DNA from 2 places in the Streptomyces sp. HSW2009 genome. Region 1 is predicted to be linked to the other one. Evidence: riboswitches for the same ligand, from Rfam matches in the RefSeq annotation. Region 1 holds a riboswitch; the other holds the start of a gene.
What was found. Region 1 has a riboswitch for glycine ahead of gcvT (glycine cleavage system aminomethyltransferase GcvT). Riboswitches for the same ligand answer to the same signal wherever they lie in the genome.
Positions count from the first base shown of each region.

Region 2: it holds a riboswitch for glycine, as region 1 does, so the genes downstream of both, gcvP (aminomethyl-transferring glycine dehydrogenase) here and gcvT (glycine cleavage system aminomethyltransferase GcvT) in region 1, are expected to answer to the same signal.

Region 1 covers NZ_JBEHZD010001330.1:8,093-16,043, forward strand. Annotated here, with positions in the region: partial or broken gene AAHZ94_RS36200 (MFS transporter) at 1-975, shown strand, start outside; partial or broken gene AAHZ94_RS36205 (SseB family protein) at 1,099-1,575, opposite strand; partial or broken gene AAHZ94_RS36210 (AAA family ATPase) at 2,206-2,868, opposite strand; glycine riboswitch at 3,376-3,494, shown strand; gene gcvT (glycine cleavage system aminomethyltransferase GcvT) at 3,644-4,780, shown strand; gene gcvH (glycine cleavage system protein GcvH) at 4,953-5,330, shown strand; gene glyA (serine hydroxymethyltransferase) at 5,376-6,635, shown strand; gene AAHZ94_RS36230 (L-serine ammonia-lyase) at 7,052-7,951, shown strand, end outside.
Region 2 covers NZ_JBEHZD010000136.1:384-8,334, forward strand. Annotated here, with positions in the region: gene AAHZ94_RS13090 (DUF5999 family protein) at 1-148, shown strand, start outside; gene gcvP (aminomethyl-transferring glycine dehydrogenase) at 358-3,243, opposite strand; glycine riboswitch at 3,429-3,527, opposite strand; gene AAHZ94_RS13100 (PRC-barrel domain-containing protein) at 3,657-4,058, shown strand; gene AAHZ94_RS13105 (DNA polymerase IV) at 3,950-5,533, opposite strand; gene AAHZ94_RS13110 (MerR family transcriptional regulator) at 5,569-6,183, opposite strand; gene AAHZ94_RS13115 (bifunctional nuclease family protein) at 6,352-6,825, opposite strand; gene ftsR (transcriptional regulator FtsR) at 6,879-7,619, opposite strand; gene AAHZ94_RS36435 (FHA domain-containing protein) at 7,645-7,951, opposite strand, start outside.

The DNA.
Region 1 (7,951 bases):
ACGGTGGGCGGCGTCGTGGCCGCCCTGGCCAGTGGCTGGGGCGGTGGGCTCGGGCTGCTGCTTGTCGGCCGTGGGTTGCAGGGCGTCGGCCTCGGCCTCGCACCGTTGGCGATGGCCACCGCGCGGGACGAGCTGCCCAAGGCCGAGGTGGCGCCCATGATCGCGCTGCTGTCGGTGTCGGCCGGCGCCGGCCTCGGTGCGGGTTACCCGATCAGTGGGTGGGTGGCCGACGTGTGGGGGCTGGCGGGTGCGTACTGGTTCGGCGCGGTCGTGTCGGGCCTTGCGCTGCTGTGTACCGCCGTGGTCCTGCCGTCGAGCGCGCGGCGCGGCGCCCTCGACCCGCTCGACTGGGTGGGCGCCGCACTGCTCGCCCTGGCGCTGGTCACCGTACTGGTGGCGGTGGCGGAGGGGACCCGGTGGGGTTGGGGCTCACCGGCGGTCGTCAGCCTGCTGGTGGCCGGGGTCGTGCTCGGCGCGGGGTGGGTCCGGCAGCAGTTGCGCGCCGAGCATCCGCTGGTCCAACTGCGTCTGCTGCGTCACCCTTCGGTGCTCTCCGCCGATGCCTGTGCCCTGGTGCTGGGCATCGCGATGTACATGGTGCTTTCGGGGGTGACGGAGTTCGTGCAGTCCCCCCGCTCGGGTGGGTTCGGGTTCTCCGCGTCGGCCGTCGTGGCCGGCCTCGTCCTCATCCCGCTGTCCGTCTTCATGCTGGCCAGCTCCCGCGCCCTGCCCGCCCTGGTGGCCCGCATGGGGATACGGGCGGTGTTGGTGCTCGGCTGTCTGGTGGCCGCGGTGGGGTGTGGGTTCTTCGCCGTCTTCCACGGTGCCCTGTGGCAGGCGTTCGTCATGACGGGTGTGTTGGGCGTGGGCCTCGGCACCACCTTCGCCGCGATCCCCGGCCTGATCGTACGGGCCGTCCCCGCCCGGGAGACGGGCAGCGCCCTGGGTTTCTACCAGGTGGTCCGCTTCACCGGCTTCTCGCTTGGCAGTGCGCTCGCCGCCACCGTGCTGGCCGCCCAGGCCGGCGGCGACGGTCACCCTGCGGAGGGTGGCTACACCTCGGTGCTGTGGGTCTCCGCCGGCTTCTGTGTGGTCGCCGCCGCCCTCGCCGGGTTTCCGCCCGACCGCGCCGCGGGGGGGGGGGGCCCCCCCCCGCCCCCCCCCGCGCCGGGGGGGGGGGGGCGGGGGGGCGCCCCCCGCGCCGCCCGGGTTGATCGCGATGCCGACCTGCGGCGGCAGGCCGCGGGCGAACTCGACGGCCGGGGCGACGGTGAAGGACAGCCGGCCGCCGGTCACCTGCTGGAGCTGTGCTTCGGAGCTGAAGACCGGGACGTAGGCGGCGCCGTCCAACTCGATGGTGGCCAGGTCCAGGTGCGGGCTGGTCTGGTCCCCGCCGCGGGGCAACGGCACCCATATCGGGCTGCGCGCGAGGACCTCGACGATGCGGGCGCCGGCCGCGGCCTGCTGCTGCCCCTCGGGTCCCAGCGCGCGCGAGGCGGCCAGCACCTCTTCGAGTTCGTTGCACGGGAAACCGCCGGCAGCCGGGGTGGTTTCGTGTCGCTCAGGGATGCTCATCTCGTCCAACCGCCGTCTCGTCCGACCTGCCTACGCACCTTAACGGCTCCGTACGACACCGCTGGCCCGCCCGCCACCCGCACGGTAAACGGTGTGCGGCGGGTGGCCTCCCGGGGGAGGACGCCGCAGGGTGCGCCCCCGTTGCCCGCCCGGTCACCGGGGGTGCGCGGGCGCGCTCCCACCTCTCTCCCGCACCCGTGCCAGGCCCGATCCCCGTGCTGCCGTGCCGGCCGCGACTCCCCGAGCGACGGCCCGGTCGCCCGGCTGCCCGGCTGCCCGGATCACGGCCCCGTGGCCCGGTCGCCCCAGTTCCGGCTGCCCGGATCACGGCCCCGCCGCATGGCCGCCCCACCCCTCCTGACGCCCGGCTCATGGGGCCCCCGCCCCACCGCCATGCCGCTGTGCCGCTGTGTCACCCGCGGCGCAGCAGCCGAGGGCCCCGTGGCCCGCCGCCTCACCGGCTCAGTCGCGGGCGGCCCCGCGACCCGGATCGAAAGGCGCATCACAGGCGGTGCCGCACGTCGTGCCGCAGGCAGCACCGCACCCCGTACCGGAAGTCGCGTCGCACGCGGCGTCACAGCCGGCGCCGCAACAAGCCGTGTCCGAGGTCTCATCGGTCTCATCGGAATCGAAGGTGATCGCGGCCAGGGCCCCGGCCGCCGCGCGGTCCAGGAGCACGGTCGACGCGCAGCCCGGCGGCGGGCTGCCGGTCAGGGCGCGGGTGCGCAGCCGGGCCGCCGCGGCCCGGTGCCTGCGGAAGGCGTACGCGGAGACCCTGCGGCCCCGGGCCGCCTGCCCGGCCAGCGCAAGGCCGGGGTCCACGTCCAGCAGCACCAGGTGCAACGCGGCGCCGCGGCGGCGGGCGCCGCGGGCCAGCCAGTGGCGCACCCAGGGCAGGGTGCCGCAGTCGTGGACGACGACGCTGGCCCCGGAGCGCACGGCGCGGCGCAGCCCCGCGTAGTGCGCCAGGCGCACCAGTGGCCGGTAGACGGGGTAGCCGACCCAGCCGGGCATCATCCGCTGCCAGCGGTCCCTGGTGTCCTGCGAGTCCACCCGCCACACCGGGCCGCCGGCGGCGCCCCGGCCTAACAGCACCCGGCTCATCAGGGTGCTCTTGCCGCTGCCGGGCAGCCCGGAGACGACCAGCAGGTCCCCGGTGGCGTACCGCAGCTCCCGCACTGGACCGGGCCCGTCCGGCCGCGCCGCGGGGGGTGGGGCGACCGGCGCCGCGGGAGTGGCTGGGGTGGCGGAGCCCGCCCGGGCTGGTACTGCTGGGGCGGCCGGGGCGGCACCGCCTTCGTGAGAGCGAGGGGCCGCACCCCCCGCACGGGAACGGGGAACCGCACCACTCTCGCGAGAGCGAGGAACGGTGGTCGGGCGCGGGACCGGGCGCGGAGCCGAAGCGGCGAGTCCCGGGACGACGGGCTCCTGGGCAACGGGCGCCGGGCCCGCGGGCTCCACCCGGCGCCACCCCCCACCGCGCAGATCGATGACGGTCGGCCCGCGCCCCATCGGCAACGTCTCCCCCGGGTGCCGCTCGCGGTGCCGCACGGGTGGCGGCGGCAGCGAAGAGGAGGAAGCTGGAGGTGGTACCAGCGCGGGCACCTCGGGCCCCGCCTGCATGCCCTGACCCTGCAACGTGATCATCCTCCCCGAGCGCAACGGCGGCGGTCACCACGGTTCGTGTCCACCGAGTGTAAAGAAGAGGTAATGAACCCCACAGTGAATCGGATGCCGGACCGGGGGTCCATCGCACGGCCGTCCGTGTCATGATGTGCGCGCAACTGCATACCGGCCGCTCGAATCCATGCGGGAGAGTTCCTGGACCTGCGGTGATCCCCGCGATCACCCGCCGCCCGGGACGCCGAAGGAGCAAGTCCTCCCTTGAATCTCTCAGGCCCCGATACCGCGTGGACGAGGCAGATCTGAAAAGCGAGCCGTTCCTACGGCTCCACCCAAGGTGCAAGCCGGGCCCCACGCCAGGGGTCATGGCGAACCTCTCAGGTTCCGATGACAGATGGGGAGGATGTCCTCGCCAGCCCTGCCCACCCTTGGGAGTCCGCAACCGATGAGCAGCCTGCCCGATTCTCCGCGCCGCACCGCCCTGGACGCGACCCACCGCGCGCTCGGCGCCACCATGACCGACTTCGCGGGCTGGGACATGCCGCTGCGCTACGGCAGTGAGCGCGAGGAGCACACCGCCGTCCGCACCCGCGCCGGCCTCTTCGACCTCTCCCACATGGGCGAGATCACCCTGACCGGTCCGCAGGCCGCCGACGCGCTGGACTTCGCGCTGGTCGGCAACCTGTCGTCGGTGGCCGTCGGCCGCGCCCGGTACACGATGATCTGCGACGCCGACGGCGGCATCCTGGACGACCTGATCGTCTACCGGCTCGCCGACCAGACGTACCTGGTGGTCGCCAACGCCTCCAACGCCCAGGTGGTGCTGGACGCGCTGACCGAGCGCGCCGCCGGCTTCGAGGTCTCCGTGCGCGATGACCGCGACGCCTACGCGCTGCTCGCCGTGCAGGGCCCCGAGGCCCCGGGCATCCTGAAGTCGCTGACCGACGCCGACCTGGACGGGCTCAAGTACTACGCGGGCCTGCCGGGCACCGTCGCGGGCGTACCCGCGCTGATCGCCCGTACCGGGTACACCGGCGAGGACGGCTTCGAGCTGTTCGTGGCCCCCGGCGACGCCGAGCCGCTGTGGCAGGCGCTGACCGCGGCCGGCGAGCAGGTCGGGCTGATCCCCTGCGGCCTGGCCTGCCGCGACACGCTGCGCCTTGAGGCGGGCATGCCGCTGTACGGGCACGAGCTGACGACGTCGACCACCCCGTTCGACGCGGGTCTGGGGCGCGTGGTGAAGTTCGAGAAGACGACGAACGAGGGCCGCTTCGTGGGCCGCGAGCCGCTGGCTGCGGCGGCCGAGCGGGCCGAGCAGGCCCCGCCGCGCAAGCTGGTCGGCCTGATCGCCACCGGCCGTCGGGTGCCGCGCGCCGGCTTCTCGGGGGTGGCCGCGGACGGCACGGTGATCGGCGAGGTCACCTCGGGCGCCCCCTCCCCCACCCTCGGCAAGCCGATCGCCATCGCCTACGTGGACGCGGCGCACGCCGCCCCCGGCACCGAGGGCGTGGCCGTCGACATCCGCGGCACGCACGAGCCGTACGAGGTCGTCGCGCTCCCCTTCTACAAGCGCCAGCGCTAGCCGCCCACGGGCGCCAGCGCCAGCCGCTGCCGCCGGCCACGGCCGTACCGGGCATCCCTTTCGCAACGGCGCAATGGGTTCCGGCGGCTTTGAGCCGTTCCCCTTTGGGCCGTTCCACCCGTTTTCCCACCCCCTCGCACGAGCACGCCATCGCGTACAGGAGAATCAGGTCATGAGCAACCCCCAGCAGCTTCGCTACAGCAAGGAGCACGAGTGGCTGTCGGCCGCCACGGACGGCGCGTCGACGGTCGGCATCACCGAGCACGCGGCAGGTGCGCTCGGCGATGTCGTCTACGTCCAGCTCCCCGAGGTGGGCTCGGAGGTCACCGCGGGCGAACCCTGCGGTGAGCTGGAGTCGACCAAGTCGGTCAGCGACCTGTACGCGCCGGTATCGGGCGAGATCACCGAGGTCAACCAGGACGTCGTGGACGATCCATCGCTGGTGAACACGGCCCCCTTCGAGGGTGGCTGGCTCTTCAAGGTCAAGGTGTCGAGCGAGCCGGACGACCTGCTGTCGGCCGACGAATACACCGCCTTCACCGGCAACTGAGCAACCTTCCACCGCCCTGACGACTCTGATCTGATCGGGATGTCGATGTCGCCTTTTAACAGTTCCCTCCACGAGTTCGACCCGGACGTCGCCGCCGCTGTCGACGCCGAGCTCCACCGCCAGCAGTCCACCCTGGAGATGATCGCGTCGGAGAACTTCGCTCCGGTCGCCGTCCTGGAGGCCCAGGGCTCGGTCCTCACCAACAAGTACGCCGAGGGCTACCCCGGCCGCCGCTACTACGGCGGCTGCGAGCACGTGGATGTCATCGAGCAGATCGCCATCGACCGCATCAAGGCGCTGTTCGGCGCCGAGGCGGCCAACGTGCAGCCGCACTCCGGTGCCCAGGCCAATGCGGCGGCGATGTTCGCGCTGCTCAAGCCGGGCGACACGATCATGGGCCTGAACCTGGCGCACGGCGGGCACCTGACCCACGGCATGAAGATCAACTTCTCCGGCAAGCTCTACAACGTGGTCGCGTACCACGTGGACGAGCAGACCGGGCAGGTCGACATGGACGAGGTCGAGCGGCTGGCCAAGGAGCACCGTCCGAAGCTGATCGTGGCGGGCTGGTCAGCCTACCCGCGCCAGCTCGACTTCGCCGCCTTCCGCAAGGTCGCCGACGAGGTCGGTGCGTACCTGATGGTCGACATGGCGCACTTCGCCGGTCTGGTGGCGGCGGGGCTGCACCCCTCGCCCGTGCCGCACGCGCACGTGGTGACCACCACCACGCACAAGACGCTCGGCGGCCCGCGCGGCGGTGTGATCCTCTCCACGGCCGAACTGGCCAAGAAGATCAACTCGGCGGTCTTCCCCGGTCAGCAGGGCGGCCCTCTGGAGCACGTCATCGCGGCGAAGGCGGTCGCCTTCAAGATGGCGGCGTCCCCGGAGTTCACCGAGCGCCAGCAGCGCACCCTTGAGGGTGCCCGCATCCTCGCCGAGCGGCTGTCGCAGGCCGACGTCGGCGAGGCGGGCGTCGCGGTGCTCTCCGGCGGCACCGACGTGCACCTGGTCCTGGTGGACCTGCGCAACTCGGACCTGGACGGCCAGCAGGCCGAGGACCGGCTGCACGAGGTCGGCATCACGGTCAACCGCAACGCCATCCCGAACGACCCGCGCCCCCCGATGATCACCTCGGGCCTGCGGATCGGCACCCCGGCGCTGGCCACCCGCGGTTTCCAGACCGAGGACTTCCGCGAGGTCGCCGACATCATCGCGGAGGCCCTCAAGCCGTCCTACGACGCCGCTGCGCTCCGTGAGCGGGTCACCGCGCTGGCCGCCAAGCACCCGCTGTACTCCACGCTGTAATCTCCGCGGCTTGGCGTCTTGCACGGGGCACCGCGCACACTGGTAGTGGGCCGGTGCCCCGTGTCACGTCCGGACGGGGCTCCCACCGGCCCGTGCCAGCGGCGGAGCCACCGTCGCCGGCCGCGGGCCCACCGGCCCCGCCCGACCCGCACGCACCACGTACTCACCACGCTCCGTCACCCCCCGCACCCCTCACGAGCGGTCCCGCAGTGCCAGCGGGGCCCGCCCCTCCGCCGCCCACGGGGCGCAGCCGCCCATCCCACCGGGGCCGTCCCGGTCCGGCCGCCCGCACGCCCCGTCCGCGAGGCATCTCACTCCCAAGCCCCATACGCGCGGAACCCGCCCGTCCCCCGCGCCCCTCTCTCCCTCCGCACTCCCGAACCACCCACACCGAGCAGACAAAGGGGTCAGCCACCGTGGCCATCTCCGTATTCGATCTCTTCTCCATCGGCATCGGTCCCTCCAGCTCCCACACCGTCGGCCCGATGCGCGCGGCGCGGATGTTCGTACGCCGCCTGAAGAACGAGGGCCTCCTCGCCCACACCACCGCCATACGGGCCGAGCTCTTCGGCTCGCTCGGCGCCACCGGCCACGGGCACGGCACGCCGAAGGCGGTCCTGCTCGGGCTTGAGGGGTACGCGCCGAAGACCGTGGACGTGGAGCGCGCCGACGACGAGGTCGCGCGCATCCGCCAGACCAAGCGGCTGCGGCTGCTGGGCGCGGAGATCGGCACCGACCACGAGATCGACTTCGACGAGCCGAACGAACTGATCCTGCACCGCCGCAGGTCACTGCCGTACCACGCGAACGGCATGACGCTCTTCGCGTACGACGCGGACGGCCTGCCGCTGCTGGAGAAGACGTACTACTCGGTGGGCGGCGGCTTCGTGGTGGACGAGGACGCGGTCGGCGAGGACCGGATCAAGCTGGACGACACGGTGCTCACCCACCCGTTCCGCACCGGCGACGAACTGCTGCGGCTCTCCCGCGAGACGGGCCTCTCCATCTCCGGCCTGATGCTGGAGAACGAGAAGGCGTGGCGCACCGAGGAGGAGATCAGGGCCGGGCTGCTGGAGATCTGGCGGGTCATGCAGGCGTGTGTGACGCGCGGCATGTCCCGTGAGGGCATCCTGCCCGGCGGCCTCAAGGTCCGCCGCCGCGCCGCGACGGCGGCCCGCGCGCTGCGTGCCGAGGGCGACCCGGCGGCGCACGCGATGGAGTGGGTGACGCTGTACGCGATGGCGGTCAACGAGGAGAACGCGGCCGGCGGCCGGGTGGTGACCGCCCCCACCAACGGGGCGGCCGGCATCATCCCC
Region 2 (7,951 bases), on a different contig from region 1:
TCTCGTGGCCCACCATCCCGAGCAGGGCTGGAGCCTGCTGTGCAACGGGGTCCTGCTCTTCGAGGACACCGGCGAGCTGCTGCCGAACGGGCAGGTCATCGCCCCGCACCGGCCGCTGGGCACCGAGCACGTGATGACGGCCGCGTAACGGGCACCATCTCGATCGGCGCACCGGCGCCGGTCACCACGGCGCCGCACCGCGACGGACCGCCAGCAGGCACCCGCCCGTACGACGACGCCCTGAGCTACGACGCGCACACCACGCGCGGTACCACCACGAGGGGCCGGCCCGGCAAACGCCGAACCGGCCCCATTCGCATGCTCAGGCGCGGGTCACCCCGCACCAGACGGCCTCAGTCAGCCGTCGTACTCGTCCACCGGCGGGCAGGAGCAGACCAGGTTACGGTCGCCGAACGCGCCGTCTACGCGGCGGACCGGGGGCCAGTACTTGTCCGCGGCCACCACACCTGCCGGGAACACGGCGTCCTCACGGCTGTACGCGTGGTCCCAGGCACCGCCGACCATCGCCGCCGTGTGCGGGGCGTTCCGCAGCGGGTTGTCGTCGGCCGCCCACTCGCCCGCACCCACCTTGGCGATCTCCGCACGAATGGCGATCATCGCCTCGCAGAACCGGTCCAGCTCGGACAGGTTCTCGCTCTCGGTCGGCTCAATCATGAGCGTTCCGGCGACCGGGAAGGACATCGTCGGCGCGTGGAAGCCGTAGTCGATCAGGCGCTTGGCCACGTCGTCCACGCTGACGCCGGTCTCCTTGGTCAGCGTCCGCAGGTCGATGATGCACTCGTGCGCCACCAGACCGGCCGGCCCCGTGTAGAGCACCGGGTAGTGCGGCTCAAGGCGCTTGGCGATGTAGTTGGCGCTGAGCACCGCGACCTGGGTGGCCCGGCGCAGCCCCTCGGCACCCATCAGCCGCACGTACGCCCAGGAGATGGGCAGGATGCCGGCCGATCCCCACGGCGCCGCCGACACCGGGCCAACGCCGGTCTCGGGGCCGGCCGCGGGCTGGAGCGGGTGGTTGGGCAGGTAGGGCGCCAGGTGCTCGCGCACGCCCACCGGGCCGACGCCGGGGCCGCCACCGCCGTGCGGGATGCAGAAGGTCTTGTGCAGGTTCAGGTGCGAGACGTCGCCGCCGAACCGGCCCGGCTTCGCCAGCCCGACCAGCGCGTTGAGGTTGGCGCCGTCCACGTACACCTGGCCGCCCGCGTCGTGCACGGCGGCGCAGATGTCACTGATGTGCTCCTCGAACACCCCGTGGGTGGAGGGGTAGGTGACCATCAGCACGGCCAGTTCGTCGGCGTGCTTCTCGATCTTGGCGTGCAGGTCGGCGGTGTCCACCTCGCCGTCGTCGCCGGTCTTGACGACGACGACCTTCATTCCGGCCATCACGGCGCTGGCGGCGTTGGTGCCGTGCGCCGACGAGGGGATCAGGCAGACCGTGCGCTGCTCGTCGCCGTTGGCCCGGTGGTAGGCGCGCACCGCAAGCAGCCCGGCGAGTTCGCCCTGCGAACCGGCGTTCGGCTGGATGGAGACCTTGTGGTAGCCGGTGACCTCGGCGAGCCGGTCCTCCAGCTCCTTGATCAGAGTCAGATAGCCCTGCGCCTGCTCGATCGGCGCGAACGGGTGCAGCGCACCGAACTCCGGCCAGGTGACCGGCTCCATCTCGGTGGTCGCGTTCAGCTTCATGGTGCAGGAGCCGAGCGGGATCATCCCCCGGTCCAGCGCGTAGTCGCGGTCCGCCAGCTTGCGCAGGTAGCGCAGCATCGCCGTCTCGGAACGGTGCTGGTGGAAGACCGGGTGCGTGAGGTACGCGTCGGTACGCAGCAGCGACTGCGGCAGCGCGTCGGCCACGCCCGCGTCCAGCTCCGCCACATCGGCCTGCACGCCGAAGGCGCCCCACACGGCGGCCAGCTCCGCGCGGCCGGTGGTCTCGTCGCAGGCGATGCCGATCTGGTCGGCGTCGACCAGCCGCAGGTTGACGCCGGCCTCGCGGGCCGCGGCGACGACCTCGGCCGCCCGCCCCGGCACCCGCGCGGTGAGCGTGTCGAAGTAGGCGCCGTGCACGACCTCGACCCCGCCGGCCCGCAGCCCGGCGGCGAGCACCGTGGCGTAGCGGTGGGTACGGCGGGCGATGGCGGCCAGGCCGTCCGGGCCGTGGTAGACCGCGTACATGCCCGCCATCACGGCGAGCAGCACCTGGGCGGTGCAGATGTTGCTGGTGGCCTTCTCGCGGCGGATGTGCTGCTCGCGGGTCTGGAGCGCCAGCCGGTACGCCTTGTCGCCGTCCGCGTCGACGGAGACGCCGACGAGTCGGCCGGGCAGGCTGCGGGCGAACTTCTCGCCGACGGCCATGAAGCCGGCGTGCGGGCCGCCGAAGCCGATCGGCACGCCGAACCGCTGCGTGCTGCCGACGGCGATGTCGGCGCCCAGCTCACCGGGCGAGGTGAGCAGCGTGAGGGCGAGCAGGGCGGCGGCGACCGTGACGACCGCGCCGAGCTCGTGCGCCCGCTCGATGATCGCCCGCGGGTCGCGCACCGCGCCGGAGGCCCCCGGGTACTGGAGCAGGACGCCGAAGACGCCGCGCTCGGCGACCTCGTCCGGGATGCCGTCGGACAGGTCGGCGACCACGATCTCCACACCGGTGGGCTCGGCGCGGGTCTGGATCACGGCGATGGTCTGCGGCAGACAGTCCGCGTCGATCAGGAAGACGCCGTTCTTGACCTTGCCCACACGCCGCGAGAGCGCCATGGCCTCGGCCGCCGCGGTGCCCTCGTCGAGCAGCGAGGCGCCGGAGGTGGGCAGCCCGGTCAGGTCCGCGACCATGGTCTGGAAGTTCAGCAGCGCCTCCAGGCGCCCCTGCGAGATCTCCGGCTGGTACGGGGTGTACGCGGTGTACCAGGCCGGGTTCTCCATCACGTTGCGCAGGATCACCGGCGGCGTGAAGGTGCCGTGGTAGCCGAGGCCGATCATGGGCGTGACGACCTGGTTGCGGTCGGCCAGCGCACGCAGTTCGGCGAGCACCTCCGGCTCGGTCCTGGCGTCGGGCAGGCGCAGCGCCTCGGCGCTCTTGATCACGTCGGGCACGGCAGCCGCGGTCAGCTCGTCCAGCGAGCCGAAGCCGACCTGGGCCAGCATCTTGGCCTGTGCCTCACGGTCGGGCCCGATGTGACGCTCGTCGAAGGGCGTGCCGCGCTCCAACTCGGTCAGGGAGATGCGGTGTGCAGTCATCTGCGGAGGCCTCCTGGTCATACGACCTTCGGGGGCACCATGGCGCTGGTGCCCGAACGGCCTCCCCCTCTGTCATCGCGACCTGAGAGCTTCACCGGCCCGCATCGCGGCCCGGCTTTCACCGTCGGTGAGGACGGGTTCCGGGCTGATGCCAGTCCGTGACCCGCCCTGCTTTCCAGAGTGACCTCGTCCGTACGGTACGTGTGCCTGAGAGATTCCGGGGAGGATTTGCTCCTTCGGCGCCCCCGCCTACCTGCGGCGGAGGGCTCTCCCGCACGGGGTCGACAGCCACGGACCAGCCTACCAGCGACGTTTTCACCTGCTTCCTCTGCTTCCTCAAGTGGCCGGTGGGCATGATGTGCCCTTACGTAGGTGTCATAGGGCAGTCACGACCTTGCTGGAGGTGATGGACGGTGCAGACGGACACCGATCCGAGGCACTTGATAGGCCGCAAGGCGTTCGATCGCCACGGCACGAAGATCGGCACCGTGGACGAGGTCTACCTCGACGACGCGACCGGCGCACCCGAGTGGGCGGCGGTGCGCACCGGCCTGTTCGGGCGGGACGTCTTCGTACCCCTGGAGCCGAGCGAGGTGGTCGACGAGGTCCTGCGCGTGCCCTTCGACCGCGCGCTCATCAAGGGTGCGCCCGACCTCGGTGTCGGCCGGCACCTCTCACCCGAGCAGGAGGTCCAGCTCTACCGGCACTACGGGCTCGACACCTCGCGGCGCAGCGCTCCCACCCCGCCGCCGGACACCGGCTTCGGGCATATCGCCGGTTCGGACGAGGGGGGGGGGACGGCTTCGGGCGGCTGAGGCACCGGCCGGGACGCCACCGGCTCCCCCGCGTCACACGACGCTTCGGGGTCCGGCGCGGCGGGCCCTGTCTCGGGGCGGATCAGCGGCAGCGGCTCGGCCTGCGTGAGGTCCGGATCGTCGACGGCGAAGGTCCGCACCCGGCCCGGGGCCGACCACGGCTCCTCGAACCGCACGGTCACCCGGCCGACGCCGCTGCCCTGCACCCAGCCGGCGCCGTACTCGGCGTGCACGACGTCCAGCCCCGGCAGCCAGCGCCGGGGCGGCTCGGGTCGCTCAGGCTCGGCAGGGCCGGCGAGCGGCCCGGGTGCGCCGCTCTCGGCCGCTGCGGCCCCCCGGGAGCCCCCGGCACCGGCCTGCTCGCCCCGCCCCTGCTGCTCGCCCGCCAGCGCCTCGCGCTCGGTGGCCGCCTGGGCGAACAGGTCCTCCTGGGTGTAGTCGGCCAGCCCCGTGACGCCGACGCCGAGCAGCCGCACACCCTCGGCCGTCTCCACCGCGTCGATCAGCCGCCTGGCCGCTTCCCGCACGACCGCAGGGTCGTCCGTCGGGCCGCGCAGCGTCTCGGAGCGGGTGAGCGTCGAGAAGTCGTAACGCCGCACCTTCAGTACGACCGTACGACCCGATCTGCCGGCCGCCCGCAGCCGTTCGACGCACCGGACGGCGAGCCGGTCCACCTCGAACTGCACCCGGGAGCGGTCCGTCAGGTCCTCGTCGAAGGTGTCCTCGACCGACACCGACTTGGTGTCCCGCTCGGCGACCACGGGGCGCTCGTCCCGCCCGCTGGCCAACGCGAACAGCGAGGCCCCGTGCGCCCTGCCGAGCAACCTGACCAACTCGGCCTCACCCGCCTCGGCCGTCTCACCCACGGTGTGGATGCCGGCCCTGCGCAGCGCCTCGGCCGTCGCCGGCCCCACCCCGGGAATGGCCCGCACCGACATGGGCCCCAGCAGTGCGAGCTCCGTGCCCGGCTCGATCACCACCAGGCCGTCGGGCTTGGCCTGCTCGGAGGCGATCTTGGCGAGCATCTTGGAGCCGGCCAGCCCCACCGACCCGGAGAGCCCGGTCGCCGCGGCGATGTCCCTGCGCAGCCGCTCCCCCACCGCCCGGGCGGCCTGCGTCCGCGGCTCCACCCCGCCGGCCTCCAGATCCACGAACGCCTCATCCAGGCTGAGCGGTTCCACCAGCGGCGACAGCGCCGCGAGCAGGCGCATCACGACCTCGCTGACCTGGCGGTACAACGCGAAGCGGGGGGTGAGGTAGGCGGCGTTCGGGCACAGCCGCCGGGCCTGCGCCATCGCCATGGCGGAGTGCACACCGAAGACACGCGCCTCGTACGAAGCGGTGGACACCACACCGCGCGGCCCGAGGCCGCCGACGATCACCGGCTTGCCACGCAGGCTCGGCTTGGCCGCCTGCTCCGCCGCAGCGAAGAAGGCGTCCATGTCCAGATGCAGAATCGTCGGCGCACCCCTCACACCCACGATGGTGCCGTACGCCTCTGACAATCGGCCTAGACCGCGCGGTTGCGCCGCCTGGCGAGCTCGTCGGCCGGGTGGTGCCGGGTGAGGGTCTCGCCGGTGTCCACGCGCTCGCCGTGCAGTTGGGCCAGCGCGGACTCCACGTCCCGCCACACCACCCCGACGGCGATGCCGAAGACGCCCTGGCCGCCCTGGAGGAGGTTCACGACCTCGTCCGGCGACGTGCACTCGTACACCATCGCGCCGTCGCTCATCAGCGTCATCGGCGCGCGGTCGGCGCCCACGCGCTGGCGCAGGTGCTGCACCGCGGGGCGGATGTTCTGGAGCGATACCCCGGTGTCCAGGAGACGCTTGACGATCTTGAGGACGACCACGTCGCGGAAGCTGTACAGCCGCTGGTTGCCGGCGCCGTACGCGGGCCGGACGCTCGGCTCGACGAGGCCGGTTCGCGCCCAGTAGTCGAGTTGCCGGTAGGTGATGCCCGCCGCCGCGCAGGCGGTGGGGCCGCGGTAGCCGACGTCGTCGGACGCGGGCTCGTCGGGTGTTGCGGCTCGTGCCGCGGTCGGCTGCCCGGGCGCCGCTGCGGCCCCGCCCCCGTACAGCGGATACGGACCGCCCGCCGCCGTGCCGTCGCCGGTGCTTCTCACGCCGACCTCCGTCCTTGACCTGCCCTGTCGACGGTAGGCAGTCACCCGGGGCGCGTCAACGATCGCCACACTCGGCACGCCGAGTGATAATCACCCTGGGAGTGGTTTACCGTGACGCGTTCCGGGGAACGGCTCCCCGAATATCCCGACGCCGCTACCGCCAGCGACTCACTGGCTGTTGGTGTCGAAGTCTTCCGGCGAGATCTGGTCGAGGAACTCGCGGAACTTCTCGACCTCGTCCTCCTGCTCGTCAGGAATGGCGATGCCAGCGTCGTCCAGCACACCGTCGCTGCCGTAGATGGGCGTGCCGGTACGCAGCGCCAGCGCTATGGCGTCCGACGGCCGGGCGCTGACCTCCACGCCGCTGGCGAACACCAGCTCCGCGTAGAACACGCCCTCCCGCAGGTCCGTGATGCGGACTTCGGTGAGCTCCTGGCCCACCGCCTCCAGCACGTCCTTGAAAAGGTCATGCGTCAGCGGTCGCGCAGGGGCCATGCCCTGTTGCGCGAAGGCGATGGCAGTCGCCTCTCCCGGCCCAATCCAAATGGGCAGGTACCGGTCGCCTCCCACTTCACGGAGAAGCACGATCGGCTGGTTGGAAGGCATTTCCACCCGGACACCCACGACGTCGAGCTCATTCACACAGCAACCCTAGGACCTGCCCGGCCGGTTTGGGTAGTCGGGCACCCCTGCACTCAGTGCAACCTGACCCGCAGGGCTGCTTCCACGAGGGCCGCGTGCAGCCGTACGGACAGTCCGGCGAGCTCTCGCGCGGTGGCCTCCGCGTGGGCTCTGGTCTGCGGATTGCGATGCCGCCGAAGGGGTGCAACGAGCTGTTCGACCAGCCCGGCCTCCCGCTCCGCCGCCGCCTTGATGGCCCGCAGATGACGCGGCTCAAGACCCGCGCGGCCCAGATCGGCGATCAGCTTGGCCACCGTGACCGCCCCGGCGTCATAGCCGCCGTCAGGAGCGGCACTGAGCAGCCCGTAGGACTCCCACTCGGCCAGCTCGCCCTCGTCCACCTCGGCGGCGGCCAGCAGCTCCGCACGGCCGAGCCTCGCCGCCGTCGGCTCAGGCGCCGGCGCCAGCTCCCCGTCGAGCAGGTCACGCGGCTGGGCGGGGGCCGGCAGGGACACCTGCTCACCCCGCTCCAGGGCGTCGAGGTGCTCCCTGATGACCTTCAACGGGAGGTAGTGATCGCGCTGCATACGCAGCACATGGCCGAGCCGCTCCACGTCCGCCCGGGAGAACTTCCGATACCCGGAGGGGGTGCGCTGCGGCTCGACCAGTCCCTCTGCCTCAAGGAAACGGATCTTTGAGATCGTGACCTCGGGGAACTCGTCGCGCAGGAGGTTCAGTACGGCGCCGATGCTGAGCAGACGGCCGTCCGCTGGGGCGGCGCCGTGTCCGGCACCGCCCGTCGGTGAGTGACGCATGAACCTTCCCTGGCGCCGAGGTGACTCAGATGCCGAACCCTCGCTGGCTGGCGTAGAAGACCAGTCGGTACTTGCCGATCTGCACCTCGTCGCCGTTGTTGAGCAGCACGGAGTCGATCCGCTCACGGTTGACGTACGTGCCGTTGAGGCTGCCGACATCGGCGACGGAGAACCTACCGTCCTGGCCGCGGCGGAATTCCACGTGCCGGCGCGACACGGTGACGTCGTCCAGGAAGATGTCACTGTTCGGGTGACGGCCAGCCGTCGTCAGCTCGCTGTCCAGCAGGAACCGGCTGCCCGAGTTCGGACCGCGCCTGACCACCAGGAGCGCC